4 regions of the Exiguobacterium sp. BRG2 genome follow, and region 2 is predicted to be linked to each of the others. Evidence: riboswitches for the same ligand, from Rfam matches in the RefSeq annotation. Region 2 holds a riboswitch; each other region holds the start of a gene.

Region 1 (3,134 bases), on a different contig from region 2:
GCAAGTGTTCCGTTGACGGCAGCGTTGACCATCGTCCGTGTATACGATAGCTTCATTCGACTACCTGTCCCGTAAGCACCGCCTGTCCAGCCTGTGTTGACGAGATAAACGGTCACACCGTGACGATCAATCAGTTCTCCGAGCATCGTCGCATACTTTTCAGGTATCAGTGGAAGAAATGGTGAACCGAAGCATGTCGAGAACGTTGCTTCCGGTTCCGTGATACCACGCTCTGTTCCAGCAAGTTTTGATGTATAACCTGATAGGAAATGATACATCGCTTGTTCTTTCGTCAATTTACTGATCGGAGGCAAGACACCATACGCATCAGCCGTCAAGAAGACAATCGTCTTCGGATGACCAGCCCGTGATGGAACAGCGATGTTATCGATCGCTGTGATCGGATAAGCAGCACGTGTATTTTCAGTCAACGATGTGTCATCGTAATCAGGATGACGAGATTCATCGAGCACGACGTTTTCAAGGACAGTTCCGAAACGGATCGCATCAAAAATTTGCGGTTCTTTTTCGCGTGACAGATTGACCGTCTTCGCATAACATCCACCTTCAATGTTGAAGACGCCGTTATGCGACCAACCATGCTCATCGTCACCGATCAATTGACGGCTATCGTCTGCTGACAGGGTGGTCTTACCAGTACCGGATAGACCGAAGAACAAGGCGACGTCGCCTTCGTGTCCGACGTTTGCTGAACAGTGCATCGAAAGGACATTTTCTTGTGGTAAGAGGTAGTTCATGACGGAAAAAATCGATTTTTTGATTTCGCCCGCATATTCGGTTCCGCCGATCAAGACGATCCGGTGTTCAAACGACATGGCGATGAATGTCTCGGAATTCGTTCCGTCAACGGTAGGGTCTGCTTTGAAATGTGGCGCGTAGACGACCGTGAACGGTTCGAAGGCAGCCACTTCAGGATACTCGCGTAAAAAGAGTTGTTTGGCAAACAGGTTATGCCAAGCGTATTGTGTGAGCACACGAACCGGAAGGGTGAAGTGCGTATCTGCCCCAGCAGCAGCTTCTGTGTAGTAGAGCTGATCGGCTTCGTTCATGTAACGAAGAACCTTTTGTAACAATTGTTCAAATTTGTCTCCATCCATCGGTTGGTTAACATGACCCCAATCAATGTGAGACTCGCAGGAAGAATCACGGACGATGAACTTATCTTTTGGTGAACGACCTGTAAATTTCCCCGTTTCTACAGATAGTGCGCCGTTCTCAGTAAGGACACCTTCTTCGTTTCGAATCGCATGTTCGACAAGTTCAGCAACAGATAGTTGTTTGAACACATGCTCTTTCTTGAGTAGTTCTTCGATATTCAGGACCGTCATCGGCATCCTGACCCCACCTTTCCCCTACGTTGGTTTTGGCTCACTGAATTTAGTATGACACATTTATTATATATGACATACTAAAGAGAGCGCAATCATTTTCTGGTGCTGATTTCTATTTATCTGGAAACGCTTTCAGCATTAATAGTTTAACATCTCTTTTAAAAAGTTTCGACTAGAATTTGAAACCTTGCTTGACAGAGTAGGTACAACTTTATATCATGTAATTCGTAACGGATACTCTTATTCTGAGCAGGTGGAGGGAACAAGGCCCGAAGAAACCCGGCAACCGTCCTACATTAATTCATATATTAATGAGGGAAAAGGTGCTCTCCTGAAGCGAAGTAAACACTTCGAACGATAAGAGGGTAAAGGAAGAACGCACAACCTTTCCCTGACCATTTTTTGGACTTGGAAAGGTTTTTTTCATTTTACCGTCCCACTCAACTAGGGGAAATGAGTACACCGTCAAATTCTTTTTTGGGAGGGTCATACATGACAAACCTTAATCGCCGACTATTCACGTCGGAGTCAGTCACTGAAGGTCATCCAGATAAAATCTGTGACCAAATTTCGGATTCAATCCTCGATGCGATTCTTGCAGCGGATCCAAACGCACGTGTTGCGGCAGAAACTTCTGTTACAACAGGTCTCGTTCTCGTTGCAGGTGAGATCACGACATCCACTTACGTCGACATTCCAAAAGTCGTTCGTGAAACGATTCGTGAAATCGGCTACACACGCGCGAAATACGGTTTCGATGCGGATACATGTGCTGTATTGACATCGATCGATGAGCAATCAGCAGATATCGCTCTTGGTGTCGACCAAGCGCTTGAAGCACGTGAAGGTAGCATGTCTGATGCAGAAATCGATGCAATCGGTGCAGGAGACCAAGGTCTTATGTTCGGTTACGCAACGAAAGAAACACCAGAACTCATGCCACTTCCAATTTCGCTTTCGCACCGTCTCGCACGCCGTTTGGCAGAAGTGCGTAAAAACGGTCAACTCGACTACCTTCGTCCGGACGGAAAAACACAAGTCACGGTCGAATACAACGAGAACAACGAGCCGGTTCGTGTCGATACGATCGTCATTTCGACACAACATGCGGAAGAAGTTACGCTTGAGCAAATCCAAGCTGATTTAAAAGAACACGTCATCACACCAGTCATCCCGGCTGAATACATCGACGCAGCAACGAAATTCTTCATCAACCCAACTGGTCGTTTCGTCATTGGCGGACCACAAGGAGATGCTGGATTGACTGGTCGTAAGATCATCGTTGATACGTATGGTGGATACGCACGCCACGGCGGTGGAGCATTCTCAGGTAAAGATCCAACAAAAGTCGACCGTTCAGCTGCATACGCAGCACGTTACGTCGCGAAGAACCTCGTTGCTGCAGGTCTTGCAGACAAAGCAGAAGTTCAACTCGCTTACGCAATCGGTGTCGCACACCCAGTATCAATCGCGGTTGATACATTCGGCACAGGAAAACTGCCTGAAGCACAACTCGTCGAATTGGTTGCTGAAAACTTCGATCTTCGTCCGGCTGGAATCATCAACATGCTTGATCTCCGTCGTCCGATCTATCGTCAAACAGCTGCATACGGTCACTTCGGTCGTACAGATGTTGAGCTTCCATGGGAGCAAACAGATAAAGCAGCAGTTCTTGAAGAACAAGCAAAACGTTTCGCATAATCAAAAAGTCCGGAAATCCTACTTGGGTTTTCGGGCTTTTTTGTTTCCGCGGAACTTTGCAGGAAACGAATGTTTTTTCTA
Region 2 (3,134 bases):
TCGGCTGAGTTCCTCCGTTACGTCAAAGTTTCGTAAATCATCAAATGTTCGGCATTCTGTACGGCGTTTGATTAACGCCGATCCTAGACGAAGAGCGTGACGTTTCCGCTCTAAGCGTTCCGTCGTTGAATCGATTGATTCTAAATCAGCGACCGGTGCAAGACCAATCGTCCGCCGAATCAATTCGCAACCGGCAAAGCCAAGGGCATCCTGCAAGATCGTGCTCAGTACATCATCGACGAGTCCTGATGCCTGGAACGGTTCGACGGCTTCCCGTTCCCATAACGCACGGAACGTCGAAGCGAACGTCAGCCAAAACGTATCGATGTCGCGAATCCGGGCATCACGAAGTGCTGAATAATCCGGGTATGCTGCAAAGAATAAGTGGGCGATGAACTGTCCGACATCAAATCCGAATGGACCATAAAAGGCGAATTCTGGATCGATGACTTTCGTTTCCGTTGCCGAAGCAAAGATGCTTCCTGTATGTAGATCGCCGTGTAGCAACGCATCTCCTTTCGTGATGAAAAGCGCTTCGAGTTTTGCGACTTCGCGTTTCAACTCATCGTCCGCCCATAGACGTGCCACCTCTTCTTCAAGCCCGGCTTCAATCTCGTTCGTCTCCGCGTCATGGAACGGATCCGTGAAGATTAATTTTTCCGTGATGTCGCACAAGTCCGGATTGTAGTACGTTCGGGCGATACGTTTTTTTTCAACCGGACCAAGCGCAAAGTCCGATGTATGGAATAACGTCCGAGCGAGATAAGAACCGATATGTTCCGCAAGCAACGGATACTGTTCACCTGCGAGTAAACCACTTCGAACGATCGTCAGATGTGAAAGATCTTCCATGACCGTATATGCCTCTTCATGACTAGCATGAAAAACACGTGGCACGAACGGTACGGCATGCCGTGCGAATTCACGGAGTGCGGATTGCTCGATCCACGCTCGTTCGAGCGATAACGGCCAGCTCTCCCCGACGACCTTCGCATATGGTAATGCTTGTTTTAAAATCAAGCGATGTTCGCCTTCTCGAATCCGAAAGACGAGGTTGAGGTTCCCGTCGCCAATCTCTTCTGCTTCGACGGCTCCATCGCCGATCAGTCCTAATGTCCGAACACAATCAATCGCGTCCTGTTCTGTGAATGCTTTATATGTCATCTCAGTTTCCCCCTATGTGATACACGAAAAAGCGCCTCTTTTCGTCATCGAAAAGAGGCGCAGAAAAGTCACTGCGTCCTCTTATCTCTCAGACGAAACGTCTGTTGGATGTAGCACCGTGCCCAGTGGTCGGTTGCTGCGGCGTCATCGGGCCAATTCCCTCTGCCAACTCGCGATAAGAGTCGTATGTAGTTGTCGTGTGTGATATTGATTTGAATCTTACGCAATCGACTTCCTCGCTGTCAAATCGAAATCAAGCAGAAACGGATATCATTTTTAAGTCATCTATAGAAAGAGTATTTTCAAAAAAATAAATTTTCTAAAAATAGTTTGACAAGTGGCGATTCTCATGTAAAAATTGCAATTAGATTTCACAATTTCATCCAATTCTTATCAAGAGCAGACGGAGGGACAAGCCCTACGATGTCGCAGCAACCGACCTTTTGGCACGGTGCTAATTCTTGCAGCTACTAAGCTGACAGATAAGAGTCCACGTTCGAATCATTCATGGTCTCTTGTCGCTGACGAGAGACCATTTTTTTGTTGAAGGAGGAAAGACATGGCTTATATCACTGCTACTTATCAATTGACTGCCCGTGATCGACTCGAGCAGCGCGCTGAACAACTCGCGCTTGGTCTGACAGTCGGTTCTTGGACGGAACTGAATCATCTCGAACAACAACAACTTGCCTCGTTCAAAGGGGAAGTCGTACATACCGAAGAGCGCGATGGCAAAGGATATATCACGATTCGTTACCCGGAACATAACGTATCGCGCGACTTTTCTGCGATTCTGACGACCGTCTTCGGGAAACTCTCACTCGACGGTGAAATCAAATTAACGGAATTGCTACTACCCGATACATTTACGTCGGACTTTCCAGGTGCAAAGTTCGGGATCGAAGGGGTCCGTTCCTTGATCGGTGTCGAAGATCGCCCACTATTAATGAGCATCTTCAAAGGAGTCATCGGACGCGATTTATCGTTCCTTCGTGATCAACTCGAAGGACAACTCGCTGGTGGGATCGATCTCGTCAAAGACGATGAGATCCTATACGACAATCCATTGACACCAACGATTGACCGGGCACGGATCGGACGTGAGGTCATCGATGCTCACTTCCAACGGACCGGTAAACGTGCGTTATATGCGATCACACTCAGCGGTCCTGTCTTTACGCTCAAGGATCAAGCCAAGCGATTGATTGATGCTGGAGCGACTGCTTTCTTGCTGAATACCTTCACATACGGACTCGACGTCTTACGCGAACTGGCAAGTGATCCGGAAATCAACGTTCCGATTTTCAATCATCCGGCATATAGCGGTGCGTTGATCGCTAGCCCGAATCACGGAGTCGCAGCTCCTGTCTTACTCGGCACATTACCGCGCGCTGCTGGAGCAGACTTGACGCTATTCCCGTCTCCTTACGGCAATGTCGCTTTGCCAAAGGATGTCGCCCGTGGTATCGCGGTCGAAGCGACCCGTCTCGGTCAGACGAAATCAATCTTCCCGGTTCCTTCAGCCGGTATTCATCCTGGACTCGTCGCTCAACTCGTACGAGACTTCGGGATCGATTCCGTCATCAACGCCGGCGGCGGCGTACATGGTCATCCGCAAGGTGCTGCGGCTGGTGTCATTGCTTTCCGTCAGGCACTCGATGCGGCACTCGCAAATGAATCCCTATCGACGGCAGCATCGCGTCATGAAGAATTACGAATTGCCCTCGACGCTTGGGGGATCAAGTCATGACCGTACGGATTCTTTGTGACTTCGACGGGACGGTGACGACACAGGATAACATCATCGCACTCATGCAGGCATTTGCGCCAGCGAGTGACTTCGAACCGTTAAAACGCGGTGTACTCGACCGGACGTTATCGATTCAGAGTGGTGTCGGGCAAATGTTCGCACTTCTGCCGTCTGACGGAAAAACAGCCTATCTTGACTTTTTGTTGGAGCGTGCAGTCAT
Region 3 (3,134 bases), on a different contig from region 2:
GGCGATCAACGATCGGGCTAAAACAGAACAGATCCTCGCGCTCTCCACGAACGAATGCGCCACCGTGCGCGTAGATCGCGACCGGAAACGGTCCTTCCCCCGGCGGATAATAGAGATCGAGTTGTAAGGTACGGTCTCCCACTTGTTTGTAAGTGAGTGTCCGCGATGCGAGTTGTTTTTCTGTGATTGGCAAGGCGGGTTCAGTCCATCGAAGTAATGCACCGTAATTGTTCCAGATACTTGCTCCCGCAGCTGCCGTCGTTAGTAGTGCAGCTCCCCCCATTAGCCATGCAGTTTCACGTTTCACTTGATCACCTCCAAAAGACGTACCAATTCCTTCACTTTATTATCCTTTTACCCCGTTTTAAAAGAAGTCGAACGTCTCGGTATTCGTACTTGACGCTTCTCAAACGTTCCGCTATAGTGAAAAAGTCCAAATCGGAATAATTACGTTTTAATAACGGAGGTAACATATAATGAAAAAAATCATTCCTGCTTTAACGGTCGCATTCGCGAGCGCAAGTATCCTCGCAGCTTGTGGATCAAACACCGATTCATCGACTTCAGATGATAAAAAGACGGAAATCTATACATCGACGTTCGCAACAGCTGCCATTGCCCGTGAAATCGGTGGTAATCAAGTCAACGTCAAGATGATCGTCCCACCTGGAGCAGATCCGCACTCCTATGAACCGACGTCAAAGCAACTCACTGAGATTGCCAAAGGTGACCTTTTCCTTTTGACGGGTACGACACTTGAACCCTATTCAAAAAAAATCCAAGAGAGTCTAAAAGGCACGGACGTCCGGTTCATCGAGACGAGTAAGGATGTCACTTTGCTGGAATCGGATGCTACGCTTCACGCACATGAAGAAGAGGGACATACAGAAGATGAGCAGGCGCACGAAGAGGAAGGACACGATCATGGAAAATACGATCCACACGTCTGGCTTGATCCTGTCAACGCCAAAGCAATGGCACGTTCTATCACAGTCGCCTTATCAAAAGAAGTACCAAAAGACAAAGCAACATTCGAAAAAAACCTGAAAGCGTTCGATCAGCAGGCTGACGCACTCGATAAAGAGTTCAAGCAAGCCGTCGCTGACGGATCAAAAAAAGAACTTCTCGTCACACATGCAGCTTACGGTTACCTCGCCGAACGATATGGTTTCACGCAGCTTCCAATCGCCGGAATTTCCCCTTCCGATGAACCCTCACAAAAGCAACTGGCTGCTTTAGTGAAAGAAGCGCGGATGCATGATTTGAAATACGTCGCGTTCGAAGAAACGGTTTCACCAAAGGTTGCGCGTGTCATCCAAAAAGAAATCGGAGCTAAATCCGTGACGATCCATAACCTCGAGTCGGTGACGAAATCGCAGCAAAACAGCTCGTATTTTAAGTTGATGGAAGAAAACGTCCAGACGTTAGAACAGGCACTTCAGTAAAGTACAGTTGACACGCGTTACTCAATGCGGTACGGTAAGAAACGTGTTTTACAACAATTGAATGACTTCTTTTTATCGCGAGAAACGGAGGGACTGGCCCAATGATGTTTCGGCAGCGGACGATTTGATTCGTACTGTGCCAAATCCAGCAAGCGAAAGCTTGAGAGATAAGAAGAGCGTCTTTATTTCATAAAGACCTCCTTCTTTCTTGCGAAGGGGTCTTTTTTTGTATCTTTGAGAAACGAGGTGTCAACAATGAATGAAATGATCACGCCTAACAAATGGGCACTGCTTCCCCTCGTCGTATTTCTGGTCCTCTTCATCGGAGCCGGCATCTTCTATGACGACTTTTACAAATTCCCGATTCTTATCGCTGCTTTGATCGCGCTGATCTTTGCTGCAATCACGACGAAAGGATCGATTAATCAAACGGTTGAACGAATCGCAACCGGTGCCGGAAATCCCGATATCATGATTATGGTCTTCATCTTCTTATTAGCCGGTACGTTCTCTGGAACGGCAGAAGCAATCGGCGCCATTGATGCGACCGTCAATGCTGCCTTAACGTTCCTACCTCCGTCACTCCTGATGAGCGGTCTGTTCGTCATCGCTGCCTTCATCTCGATGGCAATGGGAACTTCGACTGGAACGATTGCTGCACTCGCACCGATCGCCTTCGGTATTCATGAAGCAACAGGCATCAACGTCGCAATCGCAGCAGCGTCAGTCGTTGGGGGTTCGATGTTCGGCGATAACTTGTCGTTCATCTCAGATACGACGATCGCTGCCGTTCGAACGCAAAAAACGAACATGCGTGATAAATTCCGGACGAACTTCATGATCGTTCTCCCGGCTGCCATCTTGACGGTCATCTTACTCGCATTCGTTTCTGGTTCTGGCGATGCGGTAACGGCTAAAGCATTCGAGTTCTACAAATTGATTCCATATCTCGCCGTCATCGTCCTTGCACTATTTGGTGTTAACGTCATCCTCGTTCTCGTCGGTGGTACATTGCTCACTGGCATCATCGGTATGATTGACGGTAGCTTCGGTTTAAGTGGGTTCGTCCTTTCGATGTCAAAAGGAATGATGGGCATGGCAGAGATTTCAATCTTGACGCTCCTCATGGGTGGTCTCGTCAGTTTGATTACGTTCAACGGTGGAATCGCCTACTTGAAGGAGACGTTGACGCGCAAGATTTCACAGCGTCGCGGTGCCGAATTCAGTATGGCGGCACTCGTCAGTGCAACGAACCTCGCAACGGCGAACAATACGATCTCGATTCTTGTCGCTGGACCACTCGCGGCTGAAATCGCCGATACGTATGAAATCGATCGCAAGAAATCAGCGAGTATTCTTGATATCTTCTCTTGTGGGATTCAAGGTATCATTCCGTATGGGGCACAACTCTTGATCGCAGCAGAGTTGACGAAGACGGCTTCACCGGAACTGATTCCGTATCTGTTCTATCCGTTCCTGCTCTTCGTCTGTGGATCGATTGCCATCATCTTTGGTTTCCCACGTCCGAAGAAATCAGTTGCTCAACAGGAAAAAATCTCTTCTTAACCAACGACAGGTCCGATCATGGTGATCGGACCTGTTTCATTATTTTTTCTGCTTCGCTTGTCGTTCTAAAATCAAATACGCGATTGCTGGAAGTGGAAACTGAAGGAGTCCCGCGCCTCCCCA
Region 4 (3,134 bases), on a different contig from region 2:
AACGACGATTTCTCCCATGTTACATTATCCCCTTTCGTGATTACCTGTATCTGTACCCATTTTCACGAAAAGACACACGTTAAAGGAGCTAGAACATGCAAAATCAACTTTTTGAAGCACTCGAACAATTCGAACCCACGATGATCGCATTACGCCGTGATTTCCACCGCCATCCGGAACTATCCTTCCAAGAAGTCCGCACACCAGAACGGATTGCCGCCTTTTACGCAGAACAGAGCATTCCTCATCAAACAGCCGTCGGAGGTCGTGGTGTCGTCGCGACGATCGAAGGCAAACAGCCTGGTCCGACGATTGCTGTCCGCGCAGATTTTGACGCATTACCACTTCAGGAAGAGACAACGCTTGCTTTCCGGTCGATCCATCCTGGTATCATGCATGCTTGCGGGCATGATGGTCACACGGCAATGGTGATGGCCCTTGCTGCTACGCTCTATCCGATACGCGATCAATTGCAAGGAACGATTCGGATCATCCACCAGCATGGAGAAGAGGTCTTCCCCGGCGGAGCAATCCAAATGATCGAAGCCGGCGTCCTCGAAGGAGTCGATGCGATTTTCGCGACACATCTCGAAAATGATTTACCAGTTGGCACGATTGGGTTTCGGGAAGGACATACATTGTGTGCGATCGACGAATTCGAAATCATCGTCCATGGTCAAGGTGGGCATGCCCAGGCACCGCATAAAACAAAAGATGCTCTCGTCGCTGGAGCGCAACTCGTCTGTAACTTACAACATCTCGTTAGTCGACGGGTCGATCCGTTTGAGCCGGCTGTTCTCGCAATCGGTTCTTTCCATGCAGGAACAGCACCAAATATCGTTACGGGTGAGGCACGCATTGTCGGGGAAATTCGGACGTTCAACGAGACACTGCGGCATCAGCTCCGGCAAGAAGTCGATCTTGTCGCTAAAACGACGTGTGCCGGCATCGGTGCTTCGTATTCGATTGACTTCACGACTGGTTACCCGGCGCTCTGGAATCACCCGGATGAGACAAAGCTCGTTCAGGAAGCTGCTGCTTTCTTACCGGAAGCATCCGTCCGGGCACTCACACCAATGATGGCGGCGGACGACTTCGCACATTACTTAACACACGTCCCGGGTAGTTATTTCTTTACCGGCTCTGGCTATACGGACGGTCGCGTCAACTATCCGCAACACCATCCACAGTACGAGATCAATGAACAAGCGTTGTTGATCGGTGCGAAGACACTTGGAGCAACCGTTTTACGTGCCTTAAATTCTAAGGATTGACTTTATTTCTTTGTGAATGGTATCATCACAACAATGATGACGAATGACATCAACTTCATATACCCTTATCAAGAGTGGACCGAGAGATCTGGATCGATGACGTCCCAGCAACCTGCGCATAGCAAGGTGCTACGACCAGCAAAGCGAAAGCTTTGGTTGATAAAAAGCGGCGACTCCTTTTGCAACCAAGCGAAGGAGTCGTTTTCGTTTTCTCGCTGTCAGACATACAATGGGGATTTCCCACGGAGAGGAAGAGACAGATGGAAAAAGCAACATTTGCAGGTGGATGTTTTTGGTGCATGGTGACACCATTTGAAGAATTACCAGGAATCGAGGGGATCGTATCAGGTTACATGGGCGGACACGTCGACAATCCGACGTACGAGCAAGTCAAAACAGGAACGACGGGACATCTCGAAGTCGTCCAAATCACGTTTGATCCGAGCCTGTTCCCGTACGAGCGTTTACTTGAACTCTACTGGCCCCAAACGGATCCGACGGATGCAGAAGGTCAATTCCAAGATCGCGGTACGCAGTACGCGCCAGCAATCTTCTATCATACGGATGCGCAGCACGAAGCAGCGATCGCTTCCCGTGACGCTCTTGCTGCAAGCAATCGTTTCAAACAACCGATCGTGACGCGGATCGATGCCGCTTCTGAATTTTATCCGGCGGAAGAGTACCATCAAGACTTCCATAAGAAAAATCCAGAACATTATAAAAAAGATCGTGCTGCCTCTGGTCGCGATGCTTTCATCGAGCAGGAATGGAAAGATACGACGACGGTCTGATTCAAAAAAATGTATATAAAAACAGGTCAGTAAACGTTGGTTTGCTGACCTGTTTCATTGTTATGGAAAAAGTAAGTCATGAAACACGTTCTACTTGATCCTTTGCCTGTTGTTCCGGTGCCACGACTTGATACCGTTTCAAGACGAAGATGCCACACACCATGACAGCGAGACCGATGAGCTGACCAAACGATAAGTCGATTTGTGGCAAACCGAACCAACCGAACGTATCAACAGCAAGGGCAAAGCTCAACTGCGAAATCAACACGACAGAGATCGCGACGGACGGACCAAGCAATTGAATCCCGCGCATGACACAAAAGACGACACCGACACCCACGAGTCCACCGAACCAGTAGAGTGGTGACACGTTTTGAATCTGTCCGATCGTTCCACCACGAAACAGGACATACGTGATGCTTGCTCCGATGAAGCCGACGAAGAAAACCAGCGTCGTCGTTGCCCATGCGCCGAACGCGTCACTCATCCGAGCATTCAATACCGTCTGCAAACTGATTAACATTCCAGCCAATACGGCACACACAATGCCTATTATCATGTTCGTTCCTCCTTACTCATAGCTGTTACCGTTCGCTTTCTCGCGAATCCGTTCCAAATCGACGATGATGATCTTGCCACGTCGTCGAACAAGAATCTCTTCCTCACACAACTTCGTGATGATCCGGTTGAGATGACGATAACTTGTTCCAAGCCAGTCAGCGACGTCATGTAGATTCGACGTCCGCATCTCCTGATAAAACAAACTGTCACTAGCTTCGGACGCAATCGATAATAAGTAGCCTGCAAATCGCTCCTCGACCGTATAGAGTACGTGGTGCGACGCTGATTTCGAATCGGCATACCACTTCGCTGTAATTGTTCTTAGTAAAAATTGCAGAAAGACGTTCGTTGTATTGTGCTCGCGTAAAATCGTATACGGCACGCTCAACACATCGACATCGGTCACTGCTTCGACCGTATTCAGCACTTCCCGTTCGTTGATGAATTCAGCGTCACCAATCACTGTCAGTGGTGTTTTGAATCGTAAAATCCGTTGTTTTCCTTCTGA

The links. Region 2 has a riboswitch for S-adenosylmethionine ahead of mtnK (S-methyl-5-thioribose kinase). Riboswitches for the same ligand answer to the same signal wherever they lie in the genome.
Region 1: linked by a shared signal. The riboswitch ahead of metK (methionine adenosyltransferase) and the one ahead of mtnK (S-methyl-5-thioribose kinase) in region 2 are both predicted to bind S-adenosylmethionine.
Region 3: linked by a shared signal. The riboswitch ahead of Q9R23_RS09365 (Na+/H+ antiporter NhaC family protein) and the one ahead of mtnK (S-methyl-5-thioribose kinase) in region 2 are both predicted to bind S-adenosylmethionine.
Region 4: linked by a shared signal. The riboswitch ahead of msrA (peptide-methionine (S)-S-oxide reductase MsrA) and the one ahead of mtnK (S-methyl-5-thioribose kinase) in region 2 are both predicted to bind S-adenosylmethionine.

The regions. Positions count from the first base shown of each region.
Region 1 is NZ_JAUZUW010000003.1:82,309-85,442, forward strand. Features, by position in the region: gene pckA (phosphoenolpyruvate carboxykinase (ATP)) at 1-1,355, opposite strand, end outside; SAM riboswitch class I at 1,590-1,716, shown strand; gene metK (methionine adenosyltransferase) at 1,845-3,053, shown strand.
Region 2 is NZ_JAUZUW010000017.1:6,427-9,560, reverse strand. Features, by position in the region: gene mtnA (S-methyl-5-thioribose-1-phosphate isomerase) at 1-1, opposite strand, end outside; gene mtnK (S-methyl-5-thioribose kinase) at 1-1,164, opposite strand, end outside; SAM riboswitch class I at 1,243-1,346, opposite strand; SAM riboswitch class I at 1,552-1,653, shown strand; gene Q9R23_RS15395 (2,3-diketo-5-methylthiopentyl-1-phosphate enolase) at 1,724-2,914, shown strand; gene Q9R23_RS15390 (2-hydroxy-3-keto-5-methylthiopentenyl-1-phosphate phosphatase) at 2,911-3,134, shown strand, end outside.
Region 3 is NZ_JAUZUW010000006.1:5,536-8,669, forward strand. Features, by position in the region: gene Q9R23_RS09355 (alpha/beta hydrolase) at 1-307, opposite strand, end outside; gene Q9R23_RS09360 (metal ABC transporter solute-binding protein, Zn/Mn family) at 477-1,445, shown strand; SAM riboswitch class I at 1,515-1,619, shown strand; gene Q9R23_RS09365 (Na+/H+ antiporter NhaC family protein) at 1,701-3,011, shown strand; gene Q9R23_RS09370 (hypothetical protein) at 3,051-3,134, opposite strand, start outside.
Region 4 is NZ_JAUZUW010000011.1:13,269-16,402, forward strand. Features, by position in the region: gene Q9R23_RS13205 (putative quinol monooxygenase) at 1-18, opposite strand, end outside; gene Q9R23_RS13210 (M20 metallopeptidase family protein) at 96-1,274, shown strand; SAM riboswitch class I at 1,337-1,440, shown strand; gene msrA (peptide-methionine (S)-S-oxide reductase MsrA) at 1,535-2,065, shown strand; gene Q9R23_RS13220 (DMT family transporter) at 2,142-2,624, opposite strand; gene Q9R23_RS13225 (Crp/Fnr family transcriptional regulator) at 2,637-3,134, opposite strand, start outside.